3 regions of the Streptomyces sp. NPDC025651 genome follow, and region 2 is predicted to be linked to each of the others. Evidence: predicted binding sites of a transcription regulator. Region 2 holds the regulator's gene; each other region holds the start of a gene.

Region 1 (6,580 bases), on a different contig from region 2:
GCGCGTCGCCTGCTCGACGCCGTTCGGCGTGAAGAACATCCGGGCCGCGTCCTCGGCACCGAACTTCGCCGCGGCCCGCTGCCGCAGCCGCGCCTGGGCCAGGGCGGCCGAGACCAGCGGCGCCGGGTGCTCGCGGCGCAGCCGGGTGGCGGCGGCGAGCTCCTGGGCGGGCTCGACGTCCCGCACCTCGTCGAGCAGGGCCCGGCCCTCCTCGGTGAGCAGGGCGGCGAAGGCGGCGAGGGGGTCGTCGAGGCTGCTCGGCGTGTTCGGGTCGTTCACCTGCCCCATTGTGGGCCAGTCGGTGGATGGTGCGCGGCCGGTGGCGGTGTCGGCCCCTCGAAGGGGCCTTGAGCTGCGAGGATCCGGCGCCATGCAACTAGTACGACAAAACGAGGAATCCGCCGGAAGGCGGAAGAACCGGACACGTACCGCGCTGGCGGTCCTGACCGTCGCCGCGATCGCGTCGGGCTGTGCCTCCGGGGGCGACTCCGATGCCGTGAAGCCCGCCCACGGCCAGCAGCCGCTCCAGGCCCCGCCCGCCCGCGCCCTGGACTCCTACGCCCAGAAGCTCGGCGCGGCCCAGGCCGCACGCGCCGCGGCCGCCAAGCGCTGGGGCCTGGCCAGGACACCGCTGGTCGCGCCGCCGGCGCCGAAGACCAAGCCGCGGATCACCACCCGCAAGGGCTTCGAGGTCAAGGGTCAGTCGAGCCTGCCGCCCGTCTTCACGACGATCCCGACCACGGAGAAGGTCGTCTTCCTGACCATCGACGACGGCGCCGAGAAGGACCCGGCGCTGCTGAAGATGATGAGCGACCTGAAGATCCCGTACACCGCGTTCCTCAGCGACTACCTGGTCAAGGAGGATTACGCCTACTTCAAGAAGATGCAGGACCGCGGCGTCTCCCTGAACAACCACACCCTCAACCACCGCTACATGCCCGCGCTTTCGTACGAGGCGCAGCGCCGCGAGATCTGCGGCATGCAGGACACCATCGAGAAGCGCTACGGCAAGCGGCCCGAGCTCTTCCGTCCGCCCTACGGCAACTACGACGTCGACACCCTGCGCGCCGCCAAGTCCTGCGGCGTCAAGGCGGTGCCGCTGTGGGCGTCGGAGGCCTTCGCGGACCACATGGAGTGGCGCGAGTGGGACCGGGACCTGCACCCCGGCGACATCATCCTCACGCACTTCCGGGGGCGCGAGGACTGGAAGGGCACCATGCCCGACATGGTCCGCCGGGTCATGAAGACGGTCACGGACAAGGGGTACGCGGTGGCCAGGCTGGAGGACTACCTGTGACCCCCCGGGCGTGGGCGCGCCGCCGCCTCCTCGCCGGGGCCCTGCTGTGCGGCGTCCTCGCGCCCACGCTCCTCACGGGCTGCGCGGAATCGGTGGACCCGATCGAGAGGCTGGGCAGAAAGGCGGCCCAGAAGATGCCGCAACGAAAGCCGCCGGGACAGGCTGGTCCCGGCTGTGGGCAGGCGTTCCGCACGGCGGAACGGGTGGGCACGGCCCCACCTGCCGGGCAAGGGGAAACGAGGCGGCCCCGTGCCGCGGGCAAGGAACCGCAGGCCCACAGAACACGTTGCCCAGGCAAGGCCACAGAGGCGCCGACCTCGCCAGGGGGCACCCCATCCCCGTAAAGCCCGACGCAGTCGATTGGCACTCCGCTTGACCGAGTGCTAATCCCCGTCCTAGTCTCGCTTCTGGCACTCACCACTGGAGAGTGCCAACAGCGACGGGCAGGTCCGGCACCCGCGACGACGGATCCACCTGGTCGCCACACTCAGACTCTTAACCCCGTGAGATCTCCGAAGGGGGAGACCGGATCGTGACGACCGCCAGCTCCAAGGTTGCCATCAAGCCGCTCGAGGACCGCATTGTGGTCCAGCCGCTCGACGCCGAGCAGACCACGGCCTCCGGCCTGGTCATTCCGGACACCGCGAAGGAGAAGCCCCAGGAGGGCGCCGTCCTCGCCGTGGGCCCGGGCCGCTTCGAGAACGGCGAGCGCCTGCCGCTCGACGTCAAGGTCGGCGATGTCGTGCTGTACAGCAAGTACGGCGGCACCGAGGTGAAGTACAACGGCGACGAGTACCTCGTCCTCTCGGCTCGCGACGTGCTCGCGATCGTCGAGAAGTAATTCACCGCTTCACCTGCTTCACCAGCAGATTTGCTTTTGAGCTGCGCCCCTGGTCACCCCGCTGATTGCCGGGCGGCGAGGGGCGCGGTTCGTTCACCCGAGTTTTCGAGAGGGCTGAATCGCTCCCATGGCGAAGATCCTGAAGTTCGACGAGGACGCCCGTCGCGCCCTTGAGCGCGGCGTCAACAAGCTTGCCGACACGGTCAAGGTGACGATCGGCCCCCGCGGCCGCAACGTCGTCATCGACAAGAAGTTCGGTGCCCCGACCATCACCAACGACGGCGTCACCATCGCCCGTGAGGTCGAGGTCGAGGACCCGTACGAGAACCTCGGCGCCCAGCTGGTGAAGGAGGTGGCGACCAAGACCAACGACATCGCTGGTGACGGCACCACCACCGCCACCGTGCTCGCCCAGGCCCTGGTCAAGGAAGGCCTGCGCAACGTCGCCGCGGGCGCCTCCCCGGCCGCCCTGAAGAAGGGCATCGACGCCGCCGTCGCGGCCGTCTCCGAGGAGCTCCTCGCCACCGCCCGTCCGATCGACGACAAGGCCGACATCGCGGCCGTCGCCGGTCTGTCGGCCCAGGACCCGCAGGTCGGCGAGCTCATCGCCGAGGCGATGGACAAGGTCGGCAAGGACGGTGTCATCACCGTCGAGGAGTCCAACACCTTCGGCCTGGAGCTCGACTTCACCGAGGGCATGGCCTTCGACAAGGGTTACCTGTCCCCGTACATGGTGTCCGACCAGGAGCGTATGGAGGCCGTCCTCGACGACCCGTACATCCTGATCCACCAGGGCAAGATCTCCTCCATCCAGGACCTCCTGCCGCTGCTCGAGAAGGTCATCCAGGCCAACGCCTCGAAGCCGCTCCTGATCATCGCCGAGGACGTCGAGGGCGAGGCCCTGTCGACCCTGGTCGTGAACAAGATCCGCGGCACCTTCAACGCCGTCGCGGTGAAGGCCCCCGGCTTCGGCGACCGCCGCAAGGCCATGCTCGGTGACATCGCCACCCTCACCGGCGGCACCGTCATCGCCGAAGAGGTCGGCCTCAAGCTCGACCAGGTCGGCCTGGACGTGCTCGGCACCGCCCGCCGCGTCACCATCACCAAGGACGACACGACGATCGTCGACGGCGGCGGCAACGCCGGTGACGTCGAGGGCCGCGTCGCCCAGATCAAGGCCGAGATCGACGCCACGGACTCCGACTGGGACCGTGAGAAGCTCCAGGAGCGCCTCGCGAAGCTGGCCGGCGGCGTGTGCGTGATCAAGGTCGGCGCCGCCACCGAGGTGGAGCTGAAGGAGAAGAAGCACCGTCTGGAGGACGCCATCTCCGCGACCCGCGCCGCGGTCGAGGAGGGCATCGTCTCCGGTGGTGGCTCCGCTCTGGTGCACGCCGTCAAGGTCCTCGAGGGCAACCTCGGCAAGGACGGCGACGAGGCCACCGGTGTCGCGGTCGTCCGCCGCGCCGCCGTCGAGCCGCTGCGCTGGATCGCCGAGAACGCCGGCCTCGAGGGCTACGTCATCACCTCGAAGGTCGCCGAGCTCGACAAGGGCTTCGGCTTCAACGCCGCCACCGGTGAGTACGGCGACCTGGTCAAGGCCGGCGTCATCGACCCGGTCAAGGTCACGCGCTCCGCGCTGGAGAACGCCGCGTCCATCGCCTCCCTGCTCCTCACGACCGAGACCCTGGTCGTCGAGAAGCCGGCGGAGGAGGAGGCCGAGGCCGGTCACGGCCACGGTCACTCGCACTGACCTGAGCCTGTGACCGAGGTCCGGTTTTCCCTCACGGGGGAAAACCGGACCTCGGTGTTTTCGGGCGCCCCGAAGGGGCGCGGGGAACTGCGCGAGGGACGGACCACGACCCGCAGCCGGCGACCGACGGGCCTCGGCAGACGCAGTCCCGCTCCGGAAGCTACTGCGGGCCGTACTTGCGGCCCGTGCGAGACGTGACACCGCCCAGCAGCCCCCGCGGGGTCAGCTTCACCACGCCCATCAGGGCCTTGTACCTCGGGTCGGGGATCGACAGGGTCTTGCCGCGGGACAGGTCGGTCAGTGCCGCCGCGACCAGCTTGTCCGCCTCGAGCCACATCCAGCCGGGGATGTTGGACGTGCCCATCCCGGCCCGCTGGTGGAACTCCGTGCGGACGAAGCCGGGGCACAGCGCCATCATCCGCACCCCGGACCCCGCCAGGTCCTTCGCCGCGCCCTGGGTGAACTGCACGATCCAGGCCTTCGACGCGCCGTACGTCCCGCGCGGCACGAACGCCGCCACCGACGCGACGTTCACGACGCCGCCGCGGCCGCGCTCCCGCATCGACTCCGCGGCGGCCGACGTCAGCCGGAGCACCGCCTCGCAGTGCACCTTGAGCATGGTCAGCTCGTCGCTGAGCGAGACCTCCAGATAACGGCCCTTGTTGCCGAATCCGGCGTTGTTGATCAGCAGGTCGACCGGGTCCCTGCGGTGCGAGAGGCGCTTCTCGACGGACTCGATGCCCTCGTCCGTCGAGAGGTCCGCGGTCAGCACCTCCGCCTCGATGCCGTGCCGGTCGTGCAGTTCGGTCGCCTGCTCGTGCAGTCGCTCGGTGTCGCGCGCCACCAGAACGAGGTTGTGCCCGTCACCGGCGAGGCGCCGCGCGAAGGCGGCGCCGATGCCGGCGGTTGATCCCGTAATCAGAGCCGTAGTCATGGACCAAGGCTAGTGAGATCTAGTGACCGCTGTGTTGCGCGTACTTCGCGAGGTAGGTGTGCGCCCGCTCGGTCGCCTCGGGGTGCAGCGCGTCGCCCGCCTCGAGCAGCCGCGGCAGCAGCTCCTGCTCCGTCGTGACGGCCCGGAAGTAGAGGGAGACGGTGATCTCGTGCTCCGGCCTGTGCACGATCTCGACGGTGTCACCGGCCTGGATCTCACCGGGCTCGATCACCCGCAGATAGGCGCCCGGCGCACCCTGCCGCGTGAACCGCTTCATCCACCCCTTCTCGTCGAGGTGCTCCTGGAACGTGCGGCAGGGGATGCGCGAGCTCGTCACTTCGAGCAGCAGGTCCGGGCCGACCCGCCAGCGCTCGCCGATCTTCGCGCCGCTCACGTCGACACCGGACGTCGTGAGGTTCTCGCCGAACACGCCGTGGCACAGCGGCCGTTCAAGGGCGCGCTCCCAGGCGTCGAGGTCTTCACGGGCGTACGCGTACACGGCCTGGTCGTCGCCGCCGTGCCGTCGGCGGTCGCAGATCTCGTCGCCGGCGAGGCCGCTTCCGCCGACGCCCTTGGCGCCGGGCGCGGTCACCCTGACCGGTCCCTGCGCGGGTTGCTTGTCGATGGCGGTGCCGGTGGGTGCGTCGGTGTACTCGACGGCCTTGGGTCGGCCCAGATTTACCGAGAGAAGCTCCATGGAGGCAGGCTAGGCGGAAGATCTCAAAGGTGCGATGCGATATTTCGCGCCATGCCCAAGCGTCGCTTATGCTCGAATCATGATCGAGGCCCGTCATCTCCGTGTCCTGCGCGCCGTGGCAGCCACCGGCTCCTTCTCGGCCGCGGCCCGCGAGCTCGGCTGCACCCAGCCCGCGGTCAGCCAGCAGATGAAGGCCCTCGAAGCCTCGACCGGCACACCGCTCCTGATCCGCACCGGCCGTGAGATGCGCCTGACGCAGGCGGGCGAGGCCCTGGTCCGGCACGCCGCGGGCATCCTCGCCGGGCTCACCGCCGCGGAGGAGGAGGTCGCCGCCATCGCGGGCCTGCGCGCGGGCCGGGTGCGGCTGGTTTCTTTCCCCAGCGGCAGTTCGACGCTGGTCCCCGGCGCGCTCGCGGCGCTCCGCGCGGCCCACCCGGGCACGCGCGTCTCCCTCGTGGAGGCCGAGCCGCCGCGCTCGGTGGAGATGCTGCGCGAGGGCGACTGCGACGTGGCGCTGGCCTTTCGGTATGAGGGGCGGCGCGACGCGCCGCAGGGAAAGAGCGGTGGTGGGAGCCGGGAGGGCGACGGCGCGTCCGCCGCGGAGGAGTGGGAGGACCTCGTCGTGCGCCCGCTGCTCGCGGACCGGCTCGTCGGCCTCGTGCCCGAGGGGCACCGACTCGCCGAGGCGGGCGCGGTGACCATCGGGGAGTTCGCCGACGAGCCCTGGATCGCGGGCTGCCCCCGCTGCCGCAGACAGCTGGTGGAGGTCTGCGAGAGCGCGGGCTTCGCGCCCCGGATCGACTTCGCGACCGACGACTATCCGGCCGTGATCGGCCTGGTCGGCGCGGGCCTGGGGGTGGCGGTGCTGCCCGAGCTCGCGATCGAGTCGGTGCGCCCCAGGGGTGCCCGCACCGTGACGGTGGAGCCCGCCGTGCGGCGGGAGATCGTCGCGCTCACACTGCCGGACCTGGCGCAGGTGCCGGCCGTCGCCGCCACGCTGGACCACCTCGCGCGGGCCGCGGCCCGCTGACGGAGCCGCGGGGCCCGCCTCGGAATTCCCT
Region 2 (6,580 bases):
GACGACCGGCACGGGGTCGTCGAGCAGGATCGCGAGCTTGGCGTCGTACCCGTCGTCGCGCCCGCTGTCCGGGTCGCCGAGCTCCGTCTCGTACCAGGTCGCCTCGCCGGCGAGCTGGCTGCGGTAGACCTCGACGGCCGCCGCGTCCGCGGTGTCGGGCTGCGGCATGAAGAGGTTGACGCCGAAGGGCCGCGAGGTGAGCCCCCGCAACTGTTTGATCTCCTGGTACATCCCGTCGGCGGTCTTGTACCCGGCGGCGAGGAACCCGAGCCCACCGGCCTCGGAGACGGCCGCGGCCAACTGCGGGCCGGAGGCGCCGCCGGCCATGGGGGCCTGCACGATCGGACAGCGGCAGAGATCGGTCAGTGCGGAGGACATGACGGCATCGTGCCACGTCCTCCCGCACCGACCGAATCGCCCCTTCCGGTATACGAACGCGGGGCACCCCCTCCAAGAGGGAGTGCCCCGCGGTACCGGGTCTCAGCGTCCGTTGAACGCGTCCTTGAGCCGCGAGAACAGCCCCTGCTGCCCCGGCTGGAACTGCCCCGTGGGCCGCTCCTCGCCCCGCATCTTCGCCAGCTCCCGCAGCACCCGCTCCTGCTCGGGGTCGAGCTTCGTCGGCGTGAGGACCTCGACGTGCACGATGAGGTCACCGCGCCCGCCGCCCCGCAGATGCGTGACGCCGCGGCCGTGCAGCGGGATCGACTGCCCGGACTGGGTCCCCGGGCGGATGTCGACCTCCTCCATGCCGTCGAGCGTCTTCAGCGGCACCTTCGTGCCGAGCGCGGCCGCCGTCATCGGGATGGTGACGGTGCAGTGCAGATCGTCGCCGCGCCGCTGGAAGACCTCGTGCGGCAGCTCGTGGATCTCCACGTACAGGTCGCCGGCGGGACCGCCGCCGGGGCCGACCTCGCCCTCGCCCGCGAGCTGGATCCGCGTGCCGTTGTCGACACCGGCGGGGATCTTCACGGTCAGCGTCCTGCGCGACCGGATGCGGCCGTCACCGGCGCACTCCGGGCACGGCGTCGGCACGACCGTGCCGAAGCCCTGGCACTGGGGGCACGGCCGCGAGGTCATGACCTGGCCGAGGAAGGACCGCGTGACCTGGGACACCTCACCGCGACCGCGGCACATGTCACAGGTCTGGGCGGAGGTACCGGGCGCGGCACCTTCACCACTACAGGTCGTACAGACGACAGCCGTGTCGACCTGGATGTCCTTGGTGGTCCCGAAGGCGGCCTCTTCGAGGTCGATCTCCAGACGGATCATGGCGTCCTGGCCCCGGCGCGTGCGCGACCGCGGCCCCCGCTGCGACGCCGTCCCGAAGAACGCGTCCATGATGTCGGAGAAGTTGCCGAAGCCACCGGCGCCGAAGCCGCCCGCGCCCTGGCCGCCGCCCGCCTGGGACAGGGGGTCGCCGCCGAGGTCGTAGACCTGCTTCTTCTGCGGGTCCGACAACACCTCGTACGCGGCGTTGATCTCCTTGAAGCGCTCCTGAGTCTTCGGATCCGGATTCACATCCGGGTGAAGCTCACGCGCAAGCCTCCGGAAGGCCTTCTTGATTTCGTCCTGGGAAGCGTCGCGGCGCACGCCGAGTACGGCGTAGTAGTCCGTGGCCACTTACGACTCCGCCAGGATCTGTCCGACGTAACGTGCCACTGCGCGTACTGCTCCCATCGTTCCCGGATAGTCCATGCGGGTCGGTCCGACCACGCCTAGTTTGGCGACTGCCTCGCTGCCCGAACCGTAGCCGACCGAGACCACGGACGTGGAGCTGAGGCCCTCATGGGCGTTCTCGTGACCGATCCGTACGGTCATGCCCGAATCCGTAGCCTCCCCAAGCAACTTGAGGAGCACTACCTGCTCCTCAAGGGCTTCGAGGACGGGCCGGATGGTGAGGGGAAAGTCATGTCCGAAGCGGGTGAGATTGGCGGTACCGCCGATCATCAGCCGCTCCTCGGTCTCCTCGACGAGTGTCTCGAGGAGGGTGGCGAGGACGGTCGCGACGGTGCCGCGGTCCTCCGCCTCGAAGGCCTCGGGCAGGTCCTGCACCAGCTGCGGCACGTCCGCGAAGCGGCGGCCCGCGACCCGGCTGTTGAGCCGCGCCCGCAGGTCGGCGAGCGAGGCCTCGCCGAACGGTGCGGGACAGTCGATCATGCGCTGCTCGACCCGGCCGGTGTCCGTGATGAGGACGAGCATCAGGCGCGCGGGAGCCAGCGAGAGCAACTCCACGTGCCGCACCGTCGACCGGGTCAGCGAGGGGTACTGCACGACGGCGACCTGCCGCGTGAGCTGCGCGAGCAACCGGACCGTACGCCCCACGACGTCGTCGAGATCCACCGCGCCGTCGAGGAAGTTCTGGATGGCGCGGCGCTCGGGCGCGGTCATCGGCTTGACGCCGGCGAGCTTGTCGACGAACAGGCGGTACCCCTTGTCCGTCGGGATGCGCCCCGCGCTGGTGTGGGGCTGGGCGATGAACCCTTCCTCCTCCAGCGCCGCCATGTCGTTGCGGACGGTGGCCGGAGAGACCCCGAGGCGGTGCCGCTCGGTGAGCGCCTTGGAGCCCACGGGCTCCTCCGTCCCCACGTAGTCATGGACGATGGCGCGCAGCACCTCGAGCCTGCGTTCACTGAGCATCGCGCACACCTCCAGCTGTCTCCGTCGTTCACGCCGAGCCCCCGGACCCCCGAGCCCCCGGCCTGGCACTCACCGCGGGTGAGTGCCAGCCTTCCAAAAGGTCAGTGTACGGCCGTGAGGTACGCACCGGGCAAGGCCGGACCCTCCTCAGTCATGCCGACGTGTTCCGCAGGAGCTAGCGTCACCGTATGGACATGGCGCTGGCATGGGAAGCGGCGGGCTGGGAGCGACTCGCACCGCGCGTGGGGCGGTGCCGGCTGCCGGTCTGGGACTGCACGGCCGGGCTGGTCGTCGGTGACGACGCGGCCCTCATGATCGAGGCGGGTTCGAGCCTGGCCGAGGGCGCGGCCCTGCGGACCCGGGCCAGGCAGATCCTCGGCGGCGGCCGCCGGGTCACCCACCTCGCGCTCACGCACCCGCACTTCGACCACGTCCTCGGGGCCGCGGCCTTCGCGGGCGTGGAGGTGTACGGCGCCGTGGGCATCGACACGGTCTTCGCCAAGGGCCGCGACGAGCTGCGCGCGGACGCGGTGCGGCACGGGGTGGACGCGGACGCCGCGGCGGAGGCGGCCGACCTCCTGGTCCACCCGCACCATCTGGTGTGCGGGGAGTGGACGCTCGACCTGGGCGGCGGGACACAGGTGCTCCTGGCGAACGTCGGCCCCGGCCACTCGGGCCACGACCTGGCGGTCCTGGTCCCCGGCACCGACGGAGGGCGGGAGATCGTCTTCTGCGGCGACCTGGTCGAGGAGTCGGGCGAACCGCAGGCGGGCCCGGACGCGGTGCCGAAGCGGTGGCCCGCGGCCCTGGACCGGCTCCTGGAGCTGGGCGGCGAGGACGCGCTGTACGTGCCGGGGCACGGCGCGACGGTAAATGCGGCCTTTGTCCGTGCGCAACGCGCCACACTGGCGTCCCGTTTCGGCGTGTCGTAGGACAACGAACGCCGCTCTTCCTATGGTCGGCGGAATGCGCCAGTACTCCGCCGACCTCACGCCGCCCTGGAAGAAGCCGAAGCCGGTCCCCGAGGTGGCGGCGGACGCCGGCCTCGTGGTCGAGGAGCTGAGCACCGGTTTCTGCGGGGCGGTGATCCGCTGCGAGAAGACGGCGCAGGGCCCGACGGTGACGCTGGAGGACCGCTTCGGCAAGCACCGCGTCTTCCCGATGGAGCCGCGGGGCTTCCTCCTGGAGGGCCGCACGATCACACTCGTCCGCCCGGCCACCACGGCACCCGCTCCCCCTTCCCGCCCCTCCCGCACCGCGTCCGGCTCGGTGGCGGTCCCCGGCGCGCGGGCCAGGGTCGCCCGCGCCGGACGCATCTACGTGGAGGGCCGCCACGACGCCGAGCTGGTCGAGCGGGTCTGGGGCGACGACCTGCGCATCGAAGGCGTCGTCGTGGAGTACCTGGAGGGCATCGACGACCTCCCCGCGATCGTCGCGGAGTTCGCGCCGGGCCCCGACGCGCGCCTGGGCGTCCTGGTCGACCACCTGGTCCCCGGCTCCAAGGAGTCCCGCATCGCCGCGGAGGTCACCAGCGCGCACGCCCTGGTGGTCGGCCACCCCTACATCGACGTATGGGAGGCGGTGAAGCCGTCCTCGGTGGGCATCGCCGCCTGGCCACGGGTCCCGCGGGGCCAGGACTGGAAGACGGGCGTGTGCAGGGCCCTGGGCTGGCCGGAGAACACGGGCGCGGCCTGGCAGCACATCCTGGCCTCGGTCCACTCGTACAAGGACCTGGAGCCCCAACTCCTCGGCCGAGTAGAAGAACTGATCGACTTCGTCACCCTCCCCTGACATTCGTCACACTCCCCTGACCACCGGGGCCGGCAAGGCCCCCAGCCCGCCGAGGCCCGCTAGTCCACCAGGTCCCGGACCACCGCGTCGGCCAGCAACCGCCCCCGCAGCGTCAGCACCGCCCGCCCCTCCTCATACGGCCCGGCCTCCAGCAGCCCCTCACCCCGCGCCCGCGCGGCCGCCGCGAGCCCCGCCTCCCGCAGCAGCGACAACGGACACCCCTCCCGCAACCGCAGCTCCAGCAGGATCCGCTCCACCCGCCGGTCCTCGGCGGACAGCACCTCACGCCCGGCCCCCGGCGATCCCCCACCCGCCAGCGCCCCCGCATACGCCCCGGGATGCTTCACGTTCCACCACCGCACGCCCCCCACATGGCTGTGCGCCCCCGGCCCGGCCCCCCACCAGTCGGCCCCGCGCCAGTACAGCTCGTTGTGCAGGCACCGCCCCGCCTCGGACGTGGCCCAGTTGGACACCTCGTACCAATCGAACCCCGCGCCCCCGAGCACCTCATCGGCGATGAGGTACCGGTCCGCGTGCACGTCGTCGTCGGTCATGGGGACCTCCCCGCGCCGGATCCGCCGCGCCAGCTGCGTCCCCTCCTCCACGATCAGCGCATAGGCGCTGACGTGGTCGGGCCCGGCCCCGATCGCCGCGTCGAGCGAGGCCCGCCAGTCCTCGTCGGTCTCACCGGGCGTGCCGTAGATCAGGTCGAGGTTCACATGGTCGAACCCGGCGGCCCGCGCCTCGGCGACGCACGCCTCGGGACGCCCCGGCGTATGCGTACGGTCAAGCACCTTCAAGACATGCTGCTTCGCGCTCTGCATGCCGAAGGAGACCCGGTTGAACCCGCCGGCCCGCAGCTCACCCAGGTAGTCGACGTCGACCGACTCCGGATTGGCCTCGGTGGTGATCTCCGCGTCGTCCGCGAGCCCGAACTCGTCCCGTACGGCACCCAGCATCCGTACGAGATCCTTCGCGGCCAGCAGTGTGGGCGTCCCGCCCCCGACGAAGACGGTCCGCACCGGCCGCGGGTCGTCGCCCAGGACCTTCCGCGCGAGCCGCACCTCGTCGATCAGGGTGTCGGCGTAGTTGTCGCGGGAGGCGAGCACGCCGCCGGAGCCGCGCAGCTCGGTCGCCGTGTAGGTGTTGAAGTCGCAGTATCCGCAGCGCGTGGCGCAGTACGGAACGTGCAGGTAGAAGCCGAGAGGGCGGGAGGCCGCGCCGTCCAGGGCGGACGCGGGCAGCGCCCCGTCCTCGGGCATGGGCTCACCATCGGGCAGTGCGGAAGGCATGCCTTCGATTGTCGCGCACCGCGGCAACCCCGGACGTCATGCCCGAGGCCCGAGCCCTCTCACCTCACCGCGCCTGCAACACCAGCAACGCGAGATCGTCGTCCGGCGGCCGCTCCGAGAACTCATGGACAAGCCGCCGGATCCGCTCCGCGACGAGTCCCGCGTCCAGCCCCGCACACCCGGCAAGGGCCCGGGCGAGCCCGTCCCCGTCATCGAACTGCAGCCGCCCCGCGCGCCGCTCGGTCACCCCGTCCGTGACGCACAGCAGCGTCTCGCCGGCCCGCAGCTCGAAGCTCTCGCTCGTGTACGTCTCGTCGTCGACGACGCCCAGCAGCATCTGCGGAGTGGCCGCCTCCCGCACCTCCCCCTCAGGGGACAGCAGCAGCGGCAGCGGATGCCCGGCGCACGCGATGGTGCACCGCACTCCCCCTTCGTACGGAACCAGCTCGCCGTACAGGAGTGAGAGGAAGCGCGACGTGGGCCCGTCCGGCGGCACGCCCTGGCCGCCCGCCACCGCGACGACGGCCGCGGCCGCGTCGGCCGCCTCGGTCGCGTCGTCCAGGAGCAGCTGGTTGAGACGGTCGAGGACCTCCGCCACCTGGTAGCCCTCGCGGGCGAGCAGCCGCAGCCAGGGACGGGCGAGGCCGATGACGACCGCCGCCTCGGGCCCCTTTCCCTGGACGTCGCCGAGCGCGAAGCACCAGCGGCCGTCGCCCGCCTGAAACACGTCGTAGAAGTCGCCGCCGGGACCGCCCTTGTCCCGCGGCTCGTACACCACACCGCTGTCCACGCCGGGGATCTGCGCGACCTGGCTCGGCAGCAGCCCGCGCTGGAGGACCTGGCTGATGTTGGCCTGGCGC
Region 3 (6,580 bases), on a different contig from region 2:
CGGGGGCCGGGTCGACGGGGAGGTTGCCGTCGCGGTTGAGGTCGCAGATGTCGCGGACCGTCCTGCCGAAGCGGTGCGTGCCCGCGTTGCCGCCCCAGAACAGCCGCGCGTAGTCGACCTTCGCGCCGGGCGGGATGGTCACCTGGCCGGTGCTGGAGTCGAAGGTGCCGGTCATCCCGGCCACGTCGATGCGGCGCTCGACGAAGTTGTTGTTGTTCTTGGTGCCCTTGGCCTGTTGGGTCTCCTTGCAGGCGGCGGCCACGTCGGCGGGGCTCGTCGGGCAGTCGAGGACCGTGTTCCCGATGGTCTTGAAGTCGCCGTACAGCGATTCGTCGTAGCGCTTGGCGAAGGGCTCGACGACCTCCGCGGCGGCGGGCGTCGCGGTCGCGGTGAGCACCCCGGCCGCGACGGTGGCGGTGGCGAGCGTCAGTGCCGCCGCCCGCCGCATGGCTTTCCTTGCATGTCTGACCCACATGAATGGGCAATGTAGGCAAAGCGCATGATCGTGGGCGGTTACGCCACGCGACGGTGTGCATACTCGGAGATATCGGTCATAGGGGGCCGCTCCTCCGTGTCGATCGCATACGTCCTCGGTTCGAATCCGTGCTCGCCGCGTTCGAACTGGGTGAGCTCGGGGCGTACGAGATGGCCACGCGCCAGGCGCAGCTGCGCCGTCCGGTAGATCGCCGCCGCCATCCGCCCGAGCGCCTGCCCGTCCTGGTGCCGGTGCCTGCGCACGCCCACGTCCACCTGCGCGAGGGCGTCCAGGCCGACCGTGTGCAGCGCGTCCACGAGCAGGCCGAGCTCCACGCCGTACCCCACCGGGAACGGCAGCCGCTCAAGGAGCGACCTGCGGGCCGCGTACTCGCCGCCCAACGGCTGGACGAAGCCCGCCAGTCGGGGCCAGTGCATGTTCAGGAGCGGGCGCGCCATCAGCTCGGTCACACGGCCGCCCTGGCCCACCGCCTCACCCAGCGGCCGGTCGTACATCGCCTTCACGAAGTCCACGTCCGGGTCGGTGAGCAGCGGGCCCACGATCCCCGAGACGAAGTCCGCGGAGAACTCCTTCAGGTCCGCGTCGACGAACGCCACGACGTCACCGCTCGTGACGAGCAGCGAGCGCCACAGAACTTCACCCTTGCCGGGGACGGGCGTGATGCGCGGCAGGATCTCGTCCCGGTGGACGACCTTGGCGCCCGCGGCCGCCGCGACCTCCGCCGTGCGGTCCCGGGAGCCGGAGTCGATCACCACGAGCTCGTCGACCAGCGGGGCCTTCTCGACCAGCTCGCCGCGGATCACGGAGACGATCTCGCCGACCGTCCCCTCCTCGTCAAGGGCGGGCAGCACGACGCTCACCGAGGTGCCGGACGCGCGCTTGGCGGCGACGAGGCGCTCCAGTGGACGGTCGGTGACGGACCAGGAACGCCTGCTCAGCCAGCACTCGACCTCTTCCAGCACGGTCAGGGTCCTCCCGTATGTGATCCATCTCGCGGTTCGGACGACTATCTCAAGGGTCCAGGGCTTCGGTTACAGTCTTGAACAACGCCGGTGACCATCGCATGTCGGGGTCGCCGCCGCGTTGAGATCAACAACTGAAACCCACAATCGAATACCGCTCATCCAGAGGGGCAGAGGGATACGGCCCGTTGAAGCCCCGGCAACCCTCCAGCCGGTCTCGTGCGCAGTCAGCGCCGCGAGGCTCCCGGCTAGGGAAGGTGCCAATTCCGTCTCGCGGCGAGATGCGTCGCGAGGAAGATGAGGAGAAAGGGCCTCGCCTCCATGGCTGTGCAGACTGTCGCCACCGAAAGCACCACCACCCCCGTAGACCTGGGCCCCGCATCGGGACTCTCCTGCCGGGAGTGCGGCACCAGGTTCCCGCTCGGACCGATCTTCGCCTGTGCCGAGTGTTTCGGCCCCCTCGAAGTCGCGTACGACCTTCCCCTCGGCGACCCGGAGGCCCTGCGCAAGCGGATCGAGGCGGGCCCCGCCAACATCTGGCGCTACGCCCCGCTGCTCCCCGTCCCCGCCGACGTGGCCGACAAGCCGAACCTCAACCCCGGCTGGACCAAGCTCGTCAAGGCCGACAACCTCGCCCGTGAACTCGGCGTCGAGCAGGGCAAGTTGTTCGTCAAGGACGACTCGGGCAACCCCACGCACTCCTTCAAGGACCGCGTCGTGGCGCAGGCGCTGGAAGCCGCGCGTGCCTTCGGCTTCACCACCCTGTCCTGCTCCTCCACCGGCAACCTCGCGGGCGCCGTCGGTGCCGCCGCGGCCCGCGCCGGCTTCCGGTCCTGCGTGTTCATCCCGCACGACCTGGAGCAGGGCAAGGTCGTCATGGCCGCGGTCTACGGCGGCGAGCTCGTCGGCATCGAGGGCAACTACGACGACGTGAACCGCTTCTGCTCCGAGCTCATCGGCGACCCGCTGGGCGAGGGCTGGGGCTTCGTGAACGTGAACCTGCGGCCGTACTACGGCGAGGGCTCCAAGACCCTCGCGTACGAGATCTGCGAGCAGCTGGGGTGGGTCCTGCCGGATCAGCTCGTGATCCCCATCGCCTCCGGCTCGCAGCTCACGAAGATCGACAAGGGGCTGAAGGAGCTGATCGCGCTCGGCCTCGTCGAGGACAAGCCGTACAAGATCTTCGGTGCGCAGGCGGAGGGCTGCTCGCCGGTGTCGGCCGCGTTCAAGGCGGGGCACGATGTCGTGCGCCCGCAGAAGCCGAACACCATCGCCAAGTCGCTGGCGATCGGCAACCCTGCCGACGGGCCGTACGTCCTCGACATCGCGCGTCGCACGGGTGGTGCGGTGGAGGACGTGAACGACGAGCAGGTCGTCGATGCCATCAAGCTTCTCGCGCGGACCGAGGGGATCTTCGCGGAGACCGCGGGCGGTGTGACGGTGGGCGTCACGAAGAAGCTGGTCGAGGCGGGGCTGATCGACCCGTCCCTCACGACGGTCGTGCTGAACACCGGGGACGGCCTGAAGACGCTGGACGCCGTCGCCGAGACTTCGCAGGCCACCGCCACGATCAAGCCCAGCCTTGAGGCGTTCCGCTCCGCGGGGCTGGCCGGCTAGGCGCCGCAGGGCCTGATCGCCGTTGCCGACGTGCGGTCGTGGTCCGTCCTCGCGCAGTTCCCCGCGCCCCTTCCAGGGGCACACTCCCGCCCCGTACTTCAGAGGTGAACCCCATGAGCGTCAACGTCCGTATCCCCACCATCCTCCGCACCTACACCGGCGGTCAGGCCGAGGTCGTCGCCGAGGGGGCCACCCTCGGGGAGGTCATCGCCGACCTGGAGAAGAACCACACCGGCATCGCCGCCCGCGTCCTGGACGACCAGGGCAAGCTGCGCCGCTTCGTGAACGTGTACGTGAACGACGACGACGTCCGCTTCGAGCAGGGCCTGGAGACCGCGACGCCGGACGGCGCGGGCGTCTCGATCATTCCCGCCGTCGCCGGCGGCTGATGTTTTCGCAAGTACCCTGCGTTATCTGAATTGCCCCCTCCGCGAGAGAAACGGAGGGGGCAATTCTGCATGGTTGAGCGCGGTACAGTTGGGAAGCGTGCTTCGCCGTTAGTGCCGAGCGCATATATGAAGTCGGCCCTGAGTCGACAAGAAGTAGCCAAACAGAGCTGCCCATTTGAGCCTTATGCGGCATTTGCCTGGCCCGACTTGCCCTGAATTCCGGCAGAATCTCCGCATTTTCCCGATCGGTCGTGCCCAGAATTCTCGTCCGATTGACCTGTTGCAGACGGCAGTTGGACAGATACATTCAGCGGCGGTCGACGCGTTCCGGCGCACACCCCCAACCAATGGGGGGTGAGGTCTGACCCGGGTCCGCGAAGTGCGGTCCTGTGCAAGGGCCAGTAATAGGGGAGTTAGGCATGGCTCAGGGCACCGTCAAGTGGTTCAACGCGGAGAAGGGGTACGGCTTCATCGCGGTCGACGGTGGTGCGGATGTTTTCGTCCACTACAGCGCGATCCAGATGGACGGCTACCGCACCCTGGAAGAAGGTCAGCGAGTCGAGTTCGAGATCTCGCAGGGCCAGAAGGGTCCGCAGGCGGACATGGTCAAGCTCGCCGTCTAGCTCGGCGCGATCGGCCACCGACGCAAGCATCGCGAGGGGCCCGTATCCCATCAGGGGTACGGGCCCCTCGTGTGCGCTGGTCGTGTGTGCCGGGGCGCCTCGGCGGGCAGCCCTGAGGCTGTCCTGGATCCGTGAGAGGCGCTTGCACTCGCAGGGGTCGAGTGCTAATCATTGGGCTTAGCACTCTCCGAGTGAGAGTGACAGAACTTGGATCGGGTCGGTGAGGTCCGCAGGCCGGGTGGGGCAAGGAACCACAAGGCACGCAGGCCGTCCGTCGCGGGCACCAGCACGGTCCGTTTGCTTTTCCACCCCGTCCGGGAGGACCACTTCACATGGCCAAGATCATCGCGTTCGACGAGGAGGCACGGCGCGGCCTCGAGCGCGGCATGAACCAGCTCGCCGACGCCGTCAAGGTGACCCTGGGCCCCAAGGGTCGCAACGTCGTCCTCGAGAAGAAGTGGGGCGCCCCCACGATCACCAACGACGGTGTCTCCATCGCCAAGGAGATCGAGCTCGAGGACCCGTACGAGAAGATCGGCGCCGAGCTGGTCAAGGAGGTCGCGAAGAAGACGGACGACGTCGCCGGTGACGGCACGACGACCGCGACCGTCCTGGCCCAGGCCCTGGTGCGCGAGGGTCTGCGCAACGTGGCCGCCGGTGCCAACCCGATGGCTCTGAAGCGCGGCATCGAGAAGGCCGTCGAGGCCGTCTCGGGCGCCCTGCTCGAGCAGGCGAAGGATGTCGAGACCAAGGAGCAGATCGCTTCGACGGCCTCCATCTCCGCCGCCGACACCCAGATCGGCGAGCTCATCGCCGAGGCCATGGACAAGGTCGGCAAGGAAGGCGTCATCACCGTCGAGGAGTCGCAGACCTTCGGTCTGGAGCTCGAGCTCACCGAGGGCATGCGCTTCGACAAGGGCTACATCTCGGCGTACTTCGCGACCGACATGGAGCGCATGGAGGCGGCCCTGGATGACCCGTACATCCTGATCGTCAACTCCAAGATCTCCAACGTGAAGGACCTCCTTCCGCTGCTGGAGAAGGTCATGCAGTCGGGCAAGCCGCTGCTGATCATCGCGGAGGACGTCGAGGGCGAGGCGCTGTCCACGCTCGTCGTCAACAAGATCCGTGGCACCTTCAAGTCCGTCGCCGTCAAGGCCCCGGGCTTCGGTGACCGCCGCAAGGCCATGCTCGGCGACATCGCCATCCTCACCGGTGGCACCGTCATCTCCGAGGAGGTCGGCCTCAAGCTGGAGAACGCCGGTCTCGACCTGCTCGGCCGCGCCCGCAAGGTCGTCATCACCAAGGACGAGACCACGATCGTGGACGGCGCTGGCGACAGCGACCAGGTCCAGGGCCGTGTGAACCAGATCCGCGCCGAGATCGAGAACTCGGACAGCGACTACGACCGCGAGAAGCTGCAGGAGCGCCTGGCGAAGCTCGCCGGCGGTGTTGCGGTCATCAAGGCCGGTGCCGCGACCGAGGTCGAGCTCAAGGAGCGCAAGCACCGCATCGAGGACGCCGTTCGCAACGCGAAGGCGGCCGTCGAGGAGGGCATCGTCGCCGGTGGTGGCGTGGCCCTGCTGCAGGCCTCCCAGGTGTTCGAGAAGCTGGAGCTGGACGGCGACGAGGCCACCGGTGCCGCCGCTGTGAAGCTGGCCCTTGAGGCCCCGCTGAAGCAGATCGCCGTCAACGCCGGCCTGGAGGGCGGTGTCGTCGTCGAGAAGGTGCGCAACCTGACCGTCGGCCACGGCCTGAACGCCGCCTCCGGTGAGTACGTCGACATGATCGCCGAGGGCATCCTCGACCCGGCGAAGGTGACCCGCTCTGCCCTGCAGAACGCCGCCTCCATCGCCGCGCTGTTCCTCACCACCGAGGCCGTCATCGCCGACAAGCCGGAGAAGGCCGCCGCCGGCGCCGCTCCGGGCGGCATGCCGGGCGGTGACATGGACTTCTGATCCCTCGCGGATCGGCGGTTCATCGCTTCACGCGAACCGAGGGCGGCACCCCTGCTCAGGCAGGGGTGCCGCCCTCGGGCGTTGCGCGGGGCCCTTCTTCCAGGGCGTGGGCGATGCCGTCGTCGTAGTCGCTCTCCATGCCCTTTCGGTAGGCGGCTTCGTACGCCGCGCCACCGATGGCGTCGCGGATCCGGCGCTCGCAGGCCCGGCGGGCCGCGACGAGTTCCGGAGCGCCGAACTGCGCGCGGCCGGTGAAGCGCCAGAGGGTGTCGGCGACGCCGAGCAGCAGCGCGGCCTGCTCCGGGTCGTGCTCGGCCACGGCCGGAGCCATCGCGTCAAGGATCATCGCCGCCCCGAGGGCGTCGTGCAGCAGCCACTTGACGGCAAGGGCCTTACGGGCGTGGCGGACGGCCGTGGCCGGATCCCCGCTGCCCAGCGCGGCAAGCGACAGGCAGTAGAGGGCATAACCACGCGACCACAGCTCGCCGCGCTGCTCGCACTGCTCGCGCAGGGCGTCGGCGGCCACGGTGGCCAG

Evidence for each region. The regulator HrcA, encoded in region 2, represses chaperone genes, less so after heat shock. The targets are predictions, from matches to a motif close to TTNGCACTCNGNNNNNCNGAGTGCNAA.
Region 1: the regulator HrcA is predicted to act here: its motif matches at 1,658-1,684, upstream of groES (co-chaperone GroES).
Region 3: the regulator HrcA is predicted to act here: its motif matches at 4,265-4,291, upstream of groL (chaperonin GroEL).

What each region holds. Positions count from the first base shown of each region.
Region 1 covers NZ_JBVHLZ010000004.1:307,903-314,482, forward strand. The annotation lists gene ACZ4D5_RS17805 (class I SAM-dependent methyltransferase) at 1-288, opposite strand, end outside; gene ACZ4D5_RS17810 (polysaccharide deacetylase family protein) at 371-1,297, shown strand; gene groES (co-chaperone GroES) at 1,830-2,138, shown strand; gene groL (chaperonin GroEL) at 2,266-3,888, shown strand; gene ACZ4D5_RS17825 (SDR family NAD(P)-dependent oxidoreductase) at 4,049-4,822, opposite strand; gene ACZ4D5_RS17830 (MOSC domain-containing protein) at 4,842-5,519, opposite strand; gene ACZ4D5_RS17835 (LysR family transcriptional regulator) at 5,599-6,549, shown strand.
Region 2 covers NZ_JBVHLZ010000001.1:569,356-575,935, reverse strand. The annotation lists gene ACZ4D5_RS02455 (nitronate monooxygenase) at 1-378, opposite strand, end outside; gene dnaJ (molecular chaperone DnaJ) at 481-1,620, opposite strand; gene hrcA (heat-inducible transcriptional repressor HrcA) at 1,621-2,637, opposite strand; gene ACZ4D5_RS02440 (MBL fold metallo-hydrolase) at 2,832-3,569, shown strand; gene ACZ4D5_RS02435 (DUF3097 domain-containing protein) at 3,604-4,428, shown strand; gene hemW (radical SAM family heme chaperone HemW) at 4,488-5,720, opposite strand; gene ACZ4D5_RS02425 (SpoIIE family protein phosphatase) at 5,785-6,580, opposite strand, start outside.
Region 3 covers NZ_JBVHLZ010000012.1:102,158-108,737, reverse strand. The annotation lists gene ACZ4D5_RS34775 (DUF7927 domain-containing protein) at 1-448, opposite strand, end outside; gene ACZ4D5_RS34770 (glucosyl-3-phosphoglycerate synthase) at 514-1,458, opposite strand; SAM riboswitch class I at 1,614-1,762, shown strand; gene thrC (threonine synthase) at 1,780-3,075, shown strand; gene ACZ4D5_RS34760 (ubiquitin-like small modifier protein 1) at 3,189-3,464, shown strand; gene ACZ4D5_RS34755 (cold-shock protein) at 3,884-4,087, shown strand; gene groL (chaperonin GroEL) at 4,420-6,045, shown strand; gene ACZ4D5_RS34745 (ATP-binding protein) at 6,101-6,580, opposite strand, start outside.